4 regions of the Achromobacter deleyi genome follow, and region 1 is predicted to be linked to each of the others. Evidence: predicted binding sites of a transcription regulator. Region 1 holds the regulator's gene; each other region holds the start of a gene.
The links. The regulator FNR, encoded in region 1, switches genes on or off when oxygen is low (the NO sensors DNR and NnrR bind a similar motif). The targets are predictions, from matches to a motif close to TTGATNNNNATCAA.
Positions count from the first base shown of each region.

Region 2: I6I07_RS24340 (universal stress protein) is a predicted target of FNR. The motif match lies at 1,676-1,689, and genes of this name have one in related genera.
Region 3: adhP (alcohol dehydrogenase AdhP) is a predicted target of FNR. The motif match lies at 2,059-2,072, and genes of this name have one in related genera.
Region 4: ccoN (cytochrome-c oxidase, cbb3-type subunit I) is a predicted target of FNR. The motif match lies at 1,829-1,842, and genes of this name have one in related genera.

Region 1 covers NZ_CP065997.1:4,093,113-4,096,399, forward strand. The annotation lists gene I6I07_RS18615 (hypothetical protein) at 1-968, opposite strand, end outside; gene fnr (fumarate/nitrate reduction transcriptional regulator Fnr) at 983-1,711, opposite strand; gene I6I07_RS18625 (gamma-glutamylcyclotransferase family protein) at 1,835-2,266, opposite strand; gene clpB (ATP-dependent chaperone ClpB) at 2,419-3,287, shown strand, end outside.
Region 2 covers NZ_CP065997.1:5,412,669-5,415,955, reverse strand. The annotation lists gene I6I07_RS24345 (2-hydroxyacid dehydrogenase) at 1-755, shown strand, start outside; gene I6I07_RS24340 (universal stress protein) at 780-1,616, opposite strand; gene I6I07_RS24335 (FUSC family protein) at 1,735-3,287, opposite strand, start outside.
Region 3 covers NZ_CP065997.1:3,180,922-3,184,208, forward strand. The annotation lists gene ybaK (Cys-tRNA(Pro) deacylase) at 1-198, shown strand, start outside; gene I6I07_RS14385 (DJ-1/PfpI family protein) at 342-920, shown strand; gene adhP (alcohol dehydrogenase AdhP) at 972-2,000, opposite strand; gene I6I07_RS14395 (ribbon-helix-helix domain-containing protein) at 2,213-2,602, shown strand; gene I6I07_RS14400 (LysR family transcriptional regulator) at 2,615-3,287, opposite strand, start outside.
Region 4 covers NZ_CP065997.1:3,408,062-3,411,348, forward strand. The annotation lists gene I6I07_RS15440 (adenosylmethionine--8-amino-7-oxononanoate transaminase) at 1-403, shown strand, start outside; gene I6I07_RS15445 (hypothetical protein) at 570-1,544, shown strand; gene ccoS (cbb3-type cytochrome oxidase assembly protein CcoS) at 1,541-1,702, shown strand; gene ccoN (cytochrome-c oxidase, cbb3-type subunit I) at 1,910-3,287, shown strand, end outside.

The DNA of each region.
Region 1 (3,287 bases):
TGGGCCTCGGCGCCGCAGGTCTTGTCCAGCAGGCGGTGTTCGGGATTGTTGTCGGCGCCGCCCAGCAGGTAAGTGACGTCGCGCGCCGCGTAGCGGATGAACAGGCGCGTGTCGTCGGTTTCCTGCGCGAACGGGGGCAGCTTGTCGGTGCCGTACTTGTACTGGTTGTAGGTGGGGCAGATGCCGCGCTCGTAGGGCGCGTAGCCCTTGCCGTCGGGACGCGGGCGTTCCTTGGTCAGGTACAGGTAGGACGAGGGATTGGCCACCACGTAGCGCACGGCGATGCCGTCGCGGCGCAGCGGGCCATCGATCTGGTTCAGCACGGCATAGCGTTGCACCAGCTGGGCGCCGCCGGAGTGGCCGGCCAGCACGATGCTGGCCAGGGTCGGCAGGCGCTTGCGGTCGTCCAGGCTGCGCAGCAGGTCGTCGATCACCTGGAACGAGCTGACCGGCGCCGGCCGGCCATTGGCCTGCACGCTGTCCTCGCCGTCTTCCCAGCTGGACTTGCGCCAGGCCGCCATGCCGGCGTAGCCCGAGTCGATCACGCCGACGAAGCGCGGCGCCAGGATCAGGGTGTCGTTGGCGCGGGCCGGGTTGGCCGCCAGCACCGTGGCGACGGTTTCGTAATAGGCGTCGGCGTTGCGCTTGACCCCATGGAACACGATCACGATTTGCTTGATATCGCGCAGGTCGCCGCGCGCCAGGTTCCGGTTAGCATAGACCGGTACCTTGTAGCGGTGGCCGGGCTTGCCCAGTTCGAGCGTCTGCCAGCGCGGAATCACCACCCGCTTGGGGGCGGGCGCGGGTTCATCGTAATCGTAGGGATCGGGCAGCGGCGTCTGCGCGCGCGCCGCCAGGGGCAGAAGGGCCGCCAGGGCCAGCGCCGCCGCGCTCCAGGCCCGGCGCGAATGCGGCGGACGCGGCGCCGGGTGGGGCTGCGCGGCGCCGGCTACGGCTGTGCGGCGCATGGCGCGGGCGGGCGTCAGCAGCCCTCGTGGCCCAGCAGTTGCTTGAGCGCGGGTTGGTCCAGGATGCGGACTTCGCGCTGGTTGATGCGGATCAGGCCGTCGCGCGCGAAGCGCGAGAACAGCCGGCTGACCGTTTCCAGCGTCAGGCCGAGATAGTTGCCGATTTCCTCGCGGCTCATGCGCAGCACGAATTCGGTCGACGAGTAGCCGAGCGACGCATAGCGTTGCGACAGGTTGAGCAGGAACGCGGCCAGGCGCTGTTCGGAACGCATCGAGCCCAGCGACGCCAGCATCTGGTGCGAGCGCGTGATCTCGCGGCTCATCAGGCGGCGGAACTGCTGCTGCAGCGAGGGCAGGTGGGTGGCCACGCGGTCGACTTCGTTCAGGCGGATCACGCAGACTTCGGAGTCTTCCAGGGCGACGGCGGCCGAGACATGCTTGCCCTCGAGCATGCCGTCCATGCCGACGATCTCGCCGGGCAGGTGGAAGCCGGTGATCTGGATCTGGCCGGTGGCGTCTTCGAGCTGCGTTTTCAGGCTGCCGAAGCGCACGCCGTAGACGGCGTCCAGGGGGTGATCCAGCGAATACAGCGTCTTGCCCTTTTCGAGGCGCACGCGCTCTTTCACCAGTTCGTCCAGCTTTTCTACTTCGGCGGCTGCCATCCCGACCGGGACACACACGTGGCCCAACATACACGTGGAACAGTGGGCGGCATCAGGGGCAACGGGAACCCGTTTTTGCATACGATGACCTTTATAGTGCCCGCACCCGGCGGGTAGCCTGGAGGGGCTTAAAGCGTGAAGACAGGTCTCCATTGTAGTCCGTTGTTACTACGGGTGTCTTACGGAGCGTTTTGCAGCGCATTCCTACGGCGGCATCCGGGCCGGACGGGCCTGGCGGTAGGCGACCCAGTCGTCGCCGTCGATGTCCGCCGCCGTCCCGCGCCAGGCCGGGTCGATGGGGTAATACTCGCAGGCCACCGGGGCGGCGCCGGGCGCCAGCGGCCGGGCCAGCACCGGCCGGCGCACGAAGCAGCCGGGCCGCCCGGGCGCGTATTCCTCGATCTCATCCATCAGGGCGACCAGGGCCGGGTCGACCTCGTAGATGTCGCCCAGCACCCGCCGGCCGTCGGCCACCGGGAGCAATCCGGGCCAGTCGCCGAAATCCACCAGCATGCTGGGCACGGTGGCCGCGCCCACATGGCGGGCCGGCGGCAGGCCGCGGCGGGTGGCGGCCTGCGCCAGGTCGTTGATTTCGCCCGCGCGTAGCGTGCCGTAGACAAAAACGTATATGCTCATAGTTCAGATTGTTGCTGCACGCGGATGTGTCCAAGGACATAAAGCCATGAGGCCGGCGAGGTATTGAAATACTCGCATCCGGCCGCATATTCAGGTCATCGAGCCCGCCGGCGCGTATCGGTCAGGCTCACCAACAAGCCACAACGACCATTATGCGATTCGACAAACTGACTACCAAGTTCCAGCAAGCCCTGGCCGACGCTCAGAGTCTGGCCGCCCGCAACGATCATCCCTACATCGAGCCCGTCCACGTGCTGTCGGCGTTGCTGTCCGACGCCGATAGCGGCGCCGGCAGCCTGCTGGCGCGCGCCGGCGTGGCCGTCAACCGGCTGCAGCCGGCCCTGGACGCCGCGCTCAAGGCGCTGCCCCAGGTGCAGGGCGACGACAACGTCCAGGTCGGCCGCGACCTGCAGGGCGTGCTGACCCGCACCGACAAGGAAGCCGCGCGTCGCGGCGACACCTACATCGCCAGCGAGCTGTTCCTGCTGGCCCTGGCCGACGACAAGGGCGAGGCCGGCCGCATCCTGCGCGAAGCGGGCCTGCAGAAAAAGGCCCTCGAGGCCGCCATCGACGCCGTGCGCGGCGGTGAAAACGTATCCGGCGCCGAAGGCGAATCCAACCGCGAGGCCTTGTCCAAGTACACCATGGACCTGACCGAGCGCGCCCGCCAGGGCAAGCTCGATCCGGTGATCGGCCGCGACGACGAAATCCGCCGCACCATCCAGATCCTGCAACGCCGCACCAAGAACAACCCGGTCTTGATCGGCGAACCCGGCGTGGGCAAGACCGCCATCGTCGAAGGCCTGGCGCAGCGCATCGTCAACGACGAAGTGCCCGAGACCCTGCGCGGCAAGCGCGTGCTGTCGCTCGACTTGGCCGCGCTGCTGGCCGGCGCCAAGTTCCGCGGCGAATTCGAAGAGCGCCTGAAGGCCGTGCTCAAGGAACTGTCGCAGGACGACGGCAGCAACATCGTCTTCATCGACGAGCTGCACACCATGGTCGGCGCCGGCAAGGCCGAAGG
Region 2 (3,287 bases), 1.3 Mb from region 1:
CGGCGCTGCCCAATCTCGAACTGATCTGTTCGCTGGGCGTCGGCTTCGAGAACATCGACGTGGCCGCCGCCCGTGCGCGCGGGCTGCGGGTGACGCATGGCCCCGGCGCCAACGCCACCTCGGTCGCCGATCACGCCATGGCGCTGCTGCTGGGCGCCGCCCGCCATCTGCCGCAGGCCGACGCCTGGGTGCGCCAGGGGCACTGGAATGGCTTCATGGGGCCGCAGGTATCGGGCAAGCGCCTGGGCATCGTGGGCCTGGGCACCATCGGCCTGGAGATCGCCAGGCGCGGCGCCAACGGCTTCGGCATGACGGTCGGTTACTACAACCGGCGGCCGCGCCCCGAGAGCGGCTACACCTATCACGACAGCCCGCTGGCGCTGGCCGAGGCCAGCGACTTCCTGGTGGTGGCCACGCCGGGCGGCGCCGACACGCGGCACCTGGTGAACGCGGCCGTGCTCGACGCGCTCGGGCCGCAAGGCTATCTGGTGAACATCGCGCGTGGCAGCGTGGTCGATACCGAGGCGCTGATCGCCGCGTTGGCTGAACGCCGCATCGCCGGCGCCGGGCTGGACGTGGTCGAAGGCGAACCGGTGGTGCCGCCGGCGCTGCTGAAGCTGGACAACGTGGTGCTGACCCCGCACAGCGCGGGGCGCTCGCCGGAAGCGGTGTCGGCGACGGTGGCGCTGTTCCTGGAGAACGCCACCGCGCATTTCGCCGGCAAGCCGGTGCTGACGCCGGTGCCGCAGGGCTGAGGCGCCGTCGGCGTCAGGCGGGGATCAGTGCGAGAACATGATCGGCACGGTCATGCTTCTGAGGATCGACGCCGTGGCGCCGCCCATCGCCCATTCGCGGAACTTGCTGTGGCCGTAGGCGCCCATCACGATCAGGTCGGCGCTGTAGTCGGCCGCCACGTTCAGGATGGTGCTACCGACGCCGACGCCCTTGATGTCGCGGCGCACGTGGTCCGGCGCCGGCATGCCCTGGGCGATGCAGTAGGTGGCCAGGTCCTCGAACGGCACGGGTTCGTCGTCGCGGGTGGCGGCGCCTTCGTCCATGGTCAGCACCACCAGGTGCGAGGCCAGGCGCAGCAGCGGCGCGGCGTCCGCCAGCGCGCGGGCGGCTTCGCGGCTGCCGTCCCAGCAGTACAGCACGCGTTCGCCGACCACCGGGAAATCGCCGCTGGAGGGCACCACCAGCACCGGACGGCCGGCGGTCAACAGGGTCTGTTCGACGAATTCATTCTCGTGCACGGCCTCGACGTCCTCGCGGTTCTGCTGGCTGACCACCAGCAGGTCGCTGGTGCGGCCCAGCCGCGCCATGCTGGCGCTGGGCGAGCTGGCGCCGGCGCGCACCGCGGCCGGCACGTCGGCCGCGGCCACGGTTTCCAGGAAGGCGTTCTGCACCGCGCCGCGGTTCTGCGCCTGCAGGTCGCGCATCACGTTGAGCGTCTTCGACATCATCACGGACTCGCCGTAGTAGTACTGGGGCGGCGCCGAGCTGGCGTAGATGCCGACCAGTTCGGCCTGGTGGCGCCTGGCCAGGGCCAGCGCCACGCGGGTGCGGCGGGGGCAATCGAATCCGTGGTCCAGGTGGACGGAAATGCGGCGATACATGGCGGCCTCCTTTTGAGCGCGGTAGGCCTCCATCGTTGCGCGTTCCGGGCATTCCGCCCTTGACGCGCGTCAAGCGCCCCGCAGTTTGGCGGGGTTGCCGCAAGCGGCCGCGGGCCGGTCAGGCCTGCTGCACCCGGTCGCGTAATTGCCGCACCTGTCGCGCCTGCTGGGCGATGCGGTCGAGCGGTCCGGCCAGTGCCGGTGCGGCGGCATTGACGGCGGCCGGCACCGCCAACTGGCGCAGCTCGACCACGGGGCCCGGTTCCTGCGGATGCAGGGCGTGCGCCAGCGCCAGTCCGTAATCGCGCAGGGCCGGCGCGGCCTCGCTGTCGGGCGCCAGCGCCGGCTGGATCTCCAGCACGGTGCCGGCGGCGGTGACGCGGCGCATCGCGTTCAGCAGGTTGACCGCGGTGTCCACCTTGCGGTCGCGGTGCACGGGATTCTGCTGCAGCCGTTGCAGCGCCGCTTCGGCGTTGTCGGCGGCCAGGCAGGCCTGGCGGCGCAGGCCGACGATGTCGGCCGCGGGGGCCGCGCCGCTCTTGTCGGCCGTCAGGGCCCGCGCATAGTCGGCATGGCGTTCCAGCGCGCGGCTCAGGGCCCCGGCCAATTGGCGCGGTTCCTTTTCCGGCCACACCAGGAAGCCCACCAGCAGGGCCAGCACGCCGCCCAGCACGCTGTTGAAGGCGCGCAGCGCCGCCAGCATTGGCTCGTAGATGTCGGGTTGCTGGATGTGGCTGACCAGCACGAACTGCGACGTCAGGAAAAAAGTGAACAGCGCGTAATGGATGGTGCGGGCCGCGAACGTGCCCAGCGCGATCGGCAGCACCGCCAGCGCCACCGACAGCGGCGTGCTCAGCAGCAGGCCCAGCAGCGAGGCGCCGATGGCGCCGGCCACGCTGCCGATCACGCGTTCGACGGTGCGCTGCCAGGTCGTGGCGAAATAGGGCTGCAGGATGAACACCAGCGTCAATGACATCCAGTAGCCGTGGTTGACCGCGAAGGTCTTGGACAGCGCCACCGCGATGGTGGCGCCGATGCCCACGCGCAGGGCGTGGCGGAACGCATCCGATTCGAACCGCAGGTTCTGCCGCAGGCTGCGCCAGGCCTGCCGCACCGGCGAATCGGCGCGCGCGGCCAGGGCCGGCGCGACGGGCGCGCCATCCTGGTCGAACAGCGCCTGCATGATCGCCTGGGCTGTCTGCTGCAGGCGGTCCAGCACCGGCACCATGGTCGCCAGGTCGGGCGCGTAGGCCATGGCGGCGCCGCGCAGTTCGTGCAGGCCGGCGCCGAAATGCGCCAGCCGTTCGCGCAGGCAGTCGGCCTGCCTGGCGTCGCTGACGTCCGAGGTGCTGGCGATGGCGTTGGCGACGCTGGCATAGCGATGAAAGGCGTGTGACAGGTTGGCGCCGGCCGCGCGGCCAAGCCAGCGCGGGGCATTCGATTCCAGCAGATCGGCCGCGGCCACCAGGGCGATGAAGCTGTCTTCGGCGCTATCGAGCAAATAGAACAATTGCTGCGCGCGGGCCCGGCGCGACGGCCGCGCATCCTGCACCTCGCGGATGCGCACGCGGGCCGCCTCGAGCGCCGCGCGCATGCCGCTGCGCTGGGGACGGGTGACGGCGCTCCAGGCCTGCGGCCCGGCGGCGGGCGCCAGGCCCGAATACATGCGCG
Region 3 (3,287 bases), 910 kb from region 1:
CGCCATTCGGGCTACCAGGTCGGCGGCACTTCGCCGTTCGGCACGCGCAAGAAGATGCCGGTGTGGGTCGAGGCCGAGGTGCTGCAATACCCCGTCGTCTACATCAACGGCGGCCGCCGCGGCTACCTGGTGGGCATCGACCCGAACGTGCTGGTGAGCCTGCTGGGCGCCAAGCCGGTGACGGTGGCGCTGGAGTAGGGCGCCGGCCACGGCCTGGCGTGGTATCCCGCTACCACCCCCATCCGCGCGGGTGGGGGCACAATGGATGGCAGAACATCAAGAACCGGCCGCCCGGTCCTCGGGCGCTCCAGCCGGCGATCCCCCATCCCCAGGAGACAATCATGAGCAAGAGACTGTTGATGCTGGTCGGCGACTACGCCGAAGACTACGAAACCATGGTGCCGTTCCAGACGCTGCTGGCGGTGGGGCACACGGTGCACGCGGTTTGCCCGGGCAAGAAGTCCGGCGAGAGCATCGCCACCGCCATCCACGATTTCGAGGGCGCGCAGACCTACAGTGAAAAGCGCGGCCACAACTTCGCGCTGAACTACGATTTCGACCGCGTCGAGGCGGGTTCGTACGACGGCCTGGTGATCCCCGGCGGCCGCGCGCCGGAATACCTGCGCCTGAACGAGAAAGTGCTGGAAATCGTGCGCGCCTTCGACCAGGCCAAGAAGCCGATCGCCGCCGTCTGCCACGGCGCCCAGTTGCTGGCGGCCGCGGGCATCCTGGAAGGCCGCACCTGCTCGGCCTATCCCGCGTGCGCGCCGGAAGTGCGGCTGGCCGGCGGCACCTACGCCGAGATCGGCATCGACCAGGCCTATACCGACGGCCACCTGGTGACGGCGCCGGCCTGGCCGGCGCATCCGGCGTGGCTGGCGCAGTTCCTGGCGGTGCTCGGCACCAAGATCACGCATTGAGTCTCGTGCGCCGCGCGGCGGCCATTCACATGGCCCGGCCCGCGCGGGCGGTCAGGCCGCCATGTCCAGCACGATGCGGCCTTCGATCTGGCCGCGGCGCATGCGGTCGAACACGTTGTTGATGTTCTCCAGCTTCTCGGTGGCCACGGTCGCGTGCACCTTGCCTTCCTCGGCGAACTGCAACGACTCCTGCAGGTCCAGGCGCGAGCCCACGATCGAGCCGCGCACGGTCACGCCGTTGAGCACCATGTCGAAGATCGACAGCGGGAAGTCGCCCGGCGGCAGGCCATTGAGCGCCACCGTGCCGCCACGGCGCACCATGCCCAGCGCCTGCTCGAAGGCCTTGGGCGAGACCGCCGTGATCAGGGCGCCGTGGGCGCCGCCGATTTCCTTCTTCAGGTACGCCGCCGGATCGGTGGTCCTGGCATTCACCACCACCTCGGCGCCCAGGCGCTTGGCGAAGGCCAGCTTGTCGTCGTCGATGTCCACCGCGGCGACGTTCAGGCCCATGGCGCGCGCATATTGCACCGCCATGTGGCCCAGGCCGCCGATGCCCGACACCACGACCCAGTTGCCTGGCCGCGTGTCCGTCATCTTCAGGCCCTTGTAGACCGTGACGCCGGCGCACAGCACCGGGGCGATGTCGACGAAGCCGACGTTCTTGGGCAGCAGGCCCACGTAGTCGGCGGCCGCCAGCGCGTATTCGGCGAAGCCGCCGTTGACCGAGTAGCCGGCGTTCTGCTGCTGCTCGCACAGCGTTTCCCAGCCGCCCAGGCAATGCTCGCAATGGCCACAGGCGGAATACAGCCAGGGGATGCCGACGCGATCGCCTTCCTTGACGTGCGTCACGCCTTCGCCCACGGCCACCACGTGGCCCACGCCTTCGTGGCCGGGGATGAAGGGGGGATTGGGCTTGACCGGCCAGTCGCCCTCGACCGCGTGCAGGTCGGTGTGGCAGACGCCGCAGGCCTCGATCTTCACCAGCAGTTCGCCGGCGCGGGGGCGGGGTACTTCGACTTCTTCGATTTCCAGGGGTTTGCCGAATGCGCGAGCCACGGCGGCCTTCATGGTTTTGTTCATTGCTACCTCCGAAGTCAGATCAGTCTTAGCATGCTCGGATGGGGACGCGTCCGAGACCTTGATTTATATCAACGCTGTCCCGATGCGCAGGCCGAGAGAAACGTGTGGTTGCAGATTGACCAGCCGGTCACCGCCGCTACCGAGCCTTGCCGCCCCGGTGGCTATCGTCGTACAGTGGCCCGCAAGCACCGTGTCCGCCCCAGGGAGCTCCCATGTGTGAAATCTTCATCCGCGCGAGCGAGCAGTCCTACGCGCCCGAAACCCGTTCCCTGCGCCTGCACGGAGTGGCCACCAGCCTGCGCCTGGAGCAATTGTTCTGGCAGGTGCTGGAAGAGATCGCGGCGCGCGACGGCATGCGCGTGACCCAGCTGATCGAGCGGCTGTACGACGAACTGGCGGAGTACCGCGGCGAGGCCGCCAACTTCACCTCGTTCCTGCGCGTGTGCTGCCTGCGCTACCAGTTGCTGCAGGCCGAGGGCCGCATCCCGGCCGATGCCGCGGTGCCGATCCGCTCGCTCAACCCCCAGGCGGTGCTGGAAGGCCTGCCGCCGTCGATGTATGACCCGCAGCCGCTGCGCCCGAAACGGCCGGTGGCGGCCTAGGCCAGGGACACGCTATATGCGTTCGCGCAGGAATCCCTTGAGCCAGCGGCAAAAGACGCTGGCGCTGTGCGCATGCGCGCTATGGGCGTTCACGTAGGCCAGGTAGCTGGCGCCTGAACTGATGCGCTGGTCGTCCACCGGCACCAGCGTGCCGGCGGAGAGCTGATCCGCCACGATCAACCTGGGCGCGATCAGCAGGCCCGAGCCGCCGATGGCCGCCGTGACCGCGAGGAAGAGATGGTCGTAGCTGGCGATGACATTGAGGCGTTCGATCGGGACGCCGGCGCCAAGCGCCCATGTCGCGATCACGTCGGGCCGGGAGCGCGCCGCGATCATCGGCCACCGGTCTTCGCGAGCCATGCGCTGCACGAGCGACGGCGACCCGACACAGACGAGTTCCTCGCGCATCAATTCCCAGCTTTCCGAGCCCGGCATGCTCAGGTCCCGGGTGATGAGCACGTCGAAATCGTCGGAAGGCTCGGGCGATGACAGCGACGTGATCAGATCGATCTGCACTCCATATTCCGCCGTGTAGGCGGCCAGTGAAGGCACGATCACCGTCATTGCAAAGCTCGGCATGGAGGTGCTCACCTTGAGCCGGTCGTGCCGCAATCCCTTTTGCGCCAGCAGCCGCAGCGTGACTTCGATCGTGGACATCGCGTCCTTGACCGCATCGAAAAGCTGC
Region 4 (3,287 bases), 690 kb from region 1:
CGCCTTCTGGTCGGACGACCCGTCGCACGCGCTGATGCATGGCCCCACGTTCATGGGCAACGCGCTGGCCTGCGCCGCCGCCAACGCCTCGCTCGACCTGTTCGAGAGCGAACCGCGCCTGGCCCAGGCGCGGGCGCTGTCGTCGGCCCTGGAAGCGGGGCTGGCGCCGTGCCGCGAGCTGGCCTGGGTGCGCGACGTGCGGGTGCTGGGCGCGATCGGCGTGGTCGAACTGGACCGCATCGACGACCGCGAGGCCCTCAAGCGGCGCCTGGTCGAGGCCGGCGTCTGGGTGCGGCCGTTCGGCAACGTGGTGTATTTGACGCCGGCGCTGACCATCGCCCCGGACGAGCTGGACACCCTGATGCGGGCGGTCGTGACGGTGCTGCGCGCGCAGCGGCCCTGAATTGGCGGCGAACCCGGCCGGCTGACGGCCCCGCCGCCGGGAGCCCCGCCGCCGGGAGCCCCGCCGCCGGGATTCCTGCCGTCACCGGGCGGGGTCGCGGCAAGGCGCCGGGGCCCGCTTGATCCAGGTCAAGGCGGGCGCCGGCGGCGCTGGGTAGCATCGGCGCATGCGAGCAAAATCCATCTTCGCCGTCCCTTCGTCCCTGTCCGACGCCGAGCGCCAGCAGCGCCGCCACGCGCTGGTGCGCCTGTCGCTGGCGTGGCTGGCGATGATGCAGGTGATGATGTTCGCCTGGCCCGGCTACCTGCGCCACGAAGGCATCCCCAGGGACGCCCTGGACACGCTCGACTGGGCCATCGTGCTGATGAACTGGGCCAGCCTGGCCCTGACGGTGCCGGTGGTGCTGTATTCGGCCTGGCCGATCTGGCGCCACGCCGGCGCCAACCTGCGCCAGGGCCGCGCCGGCATGGACGTGCCGGTGGCGCTGGGCATCGTCGCCGCCTTCATCCCCAGTGTCTACGCCACCTGCACTGGCCACGGCGAGGTCTATTTCGATTCGGTCACCATGTTCGTCGCCTTCCTGCTGACCGCGCGCTACCTGGAACTGTGCGCGCGCCAGTCGTTCGGCGGTACCTCCGGCGGCCAGCGCCATGCCCGGGTCGAGGCCCAGCGCCAGCGGCTGGGCGCGGGCGCCGACCGGCTGGCCTCGCGCTTCGTCATGGCGCAGGTGGCGCTGGCGCTGGGCGCGGCGGCGGTCTGGGCCTATATCGACCCGGCCCACAGCATCCCGGTGATGGTGGCCCTGCTGGTCATGAGCTGTCCCTGTGCCATGTCGATGGCGGTGCCCACCGCCATGGCGTCGGCGCATTCGGCGCTGGCGGCGCATCCGGCCATGCCCGACGCGGCGCTGGACGCGCTGCTGGCCCAGGCGCAACGCAAGGCGCGCCAGAACCTGCACGGCTCGCTGGTCTGGCACCTGCTGATGACGCCACTGGCGCTGGTCGGCTGGGTCACGCCGTGGCTGGCGGCCATCACCATGCTGGTGTCGTCGCTGGCGGTGGCCTACAACTCCTGGCGGCTGTCGCGCCAGGATTGGTCGGGCAGCCGGGCGCCCGGCGGCGCGCTGGAAGCCGCGCCATGACCATCCTTTACCTGCTCCTGCCGCTGTCCCTGCTGTTCGTGCTGGCCATCGGCGTGTCGCTGTGGTGGGCGGTGTTCAACGGCCAGTACGACGACACCGACAACGCCGGCACCGCCATCCTGCGCGACGACGACAGCGGCCCGGCATCGCGCGGTTAGATCCCCTTCTGGCATCCAGCATTGCACAGGCGACGGCCATCGGGCAGCCGTCCGATCCGCCGTGCCCGCCGCCCGGCCATGGACGTTGCGCCGGCGCTGCGGGTTCCCCTGCACGGCCAATAGGGTTTGATTCACATCAACCCCGGTTTACCTGCGACCCCCCATCATTGAAACCTGAAGCTAATTGTTTCTTTTGGGGGAAGGGTGATGAACGATTGCGCCGCAATCGCAAGCAAGGCCGATACCTTCAACTATCGGATCGTGAGGCAGTTCGCGCTCATGACGGTGGTCTGGGGCATTGTCGGCATGGCTGTGGGCGTTTTTCTCGCCGCGCAGCTGATTTGGCCTCAGTTGAATTTCGACACCGCCTGGCTCAGCTACGGCCGCCTGCGCCCGCTGCACACCAACGCCGTGATCTTCGCCTTCGGCGGCAGCGCGCTGTTCGCGACCTCGTACTACGTGGTCCAGCGCACCTGTCAGGCCCGCCTTTTCTGTGACCGGCTGGCCGCGTTCACCTTCTGGGGCTGGCAGGCGGTCATCGTGGCCGCCGCCATCACCTTGCCGCTGGGCTACACCAGCAGCAAGGAATACGCCGAGCTGGAATGGCCGATCGACATCCTGATCACCCTGGTCTGGGTGGCCTACGCCATCGTGTTCTTCGGCACCATCATCAAGCGTCGTTCCAAGCACATCTACGTGGCCAACTGGTTCTTCGGCTCGTACATCCTCACCATCGCCATCCTGCACATCTTCAACAACATCGAGATGCCGGTGACGCTGTGGAAGTCGTACTCGGCCTACGCCGGGGTGCAGGACGCCATGGTGCAGTGGTGGTACGGCCACAACGCGGTCGGCTTCTTCCTGACCACCAGCTTCCTGGGCATGATGTATTACTTCGTGCCCAAGCAGGCCGGCCGTCCGATCTACTCGTACCGCCTGTCCATCGTCCACTTCTGGGCGCTGGCCTTCACCTACATGTGGGCCGGTCCGCACCACCTGCTGTACACCTCGCTGCCCGACTGGACCCAGTCGCTGGGCATGACGTTCTCGCTGATCCTGCTGGCGCCGTCGTGGGGCGGCATGATCAACGGCATCATGACGCTGCAGGGCGCCTGGTACAAGCTGCGCACCGATCCGATCCTGAAGTTCATGGTGACCGCGCTGTCGTTCTACGGCATGGCCACGTTCGAAGGCTCGATGATGTCGATCCGCACCGTGAACGCGCTGTCGCACTACACCGACTGGACCATCGGCCACGTGCACTCCGGCGCGCTGGGCTGGGTCGCGATGATCTCGTTCGGCTCGCTCTACTACCTGATCCCGCGCCTGTATGGCCGCGAGAAGATGTACAGCGTCAAGGCCATCGAGCTGCACTTCTGGATCGCCACCATCGGCGTGGTGCTGTACATCGCCGCGATGTGGATCGCCGGGGTGCAGCAGGGCCTGATGTGGCGCGACACCGCCGCCGACGGCACGCTGGTCTACAGCTTCGTCGAGGAACTCAAGACGCGGGTGCCGTACTACCTGATCCGTCTGCTGGGCGGGGCGCTGTTCCTGTCGGGCGTGCTGGTCATGGCCTGGAACG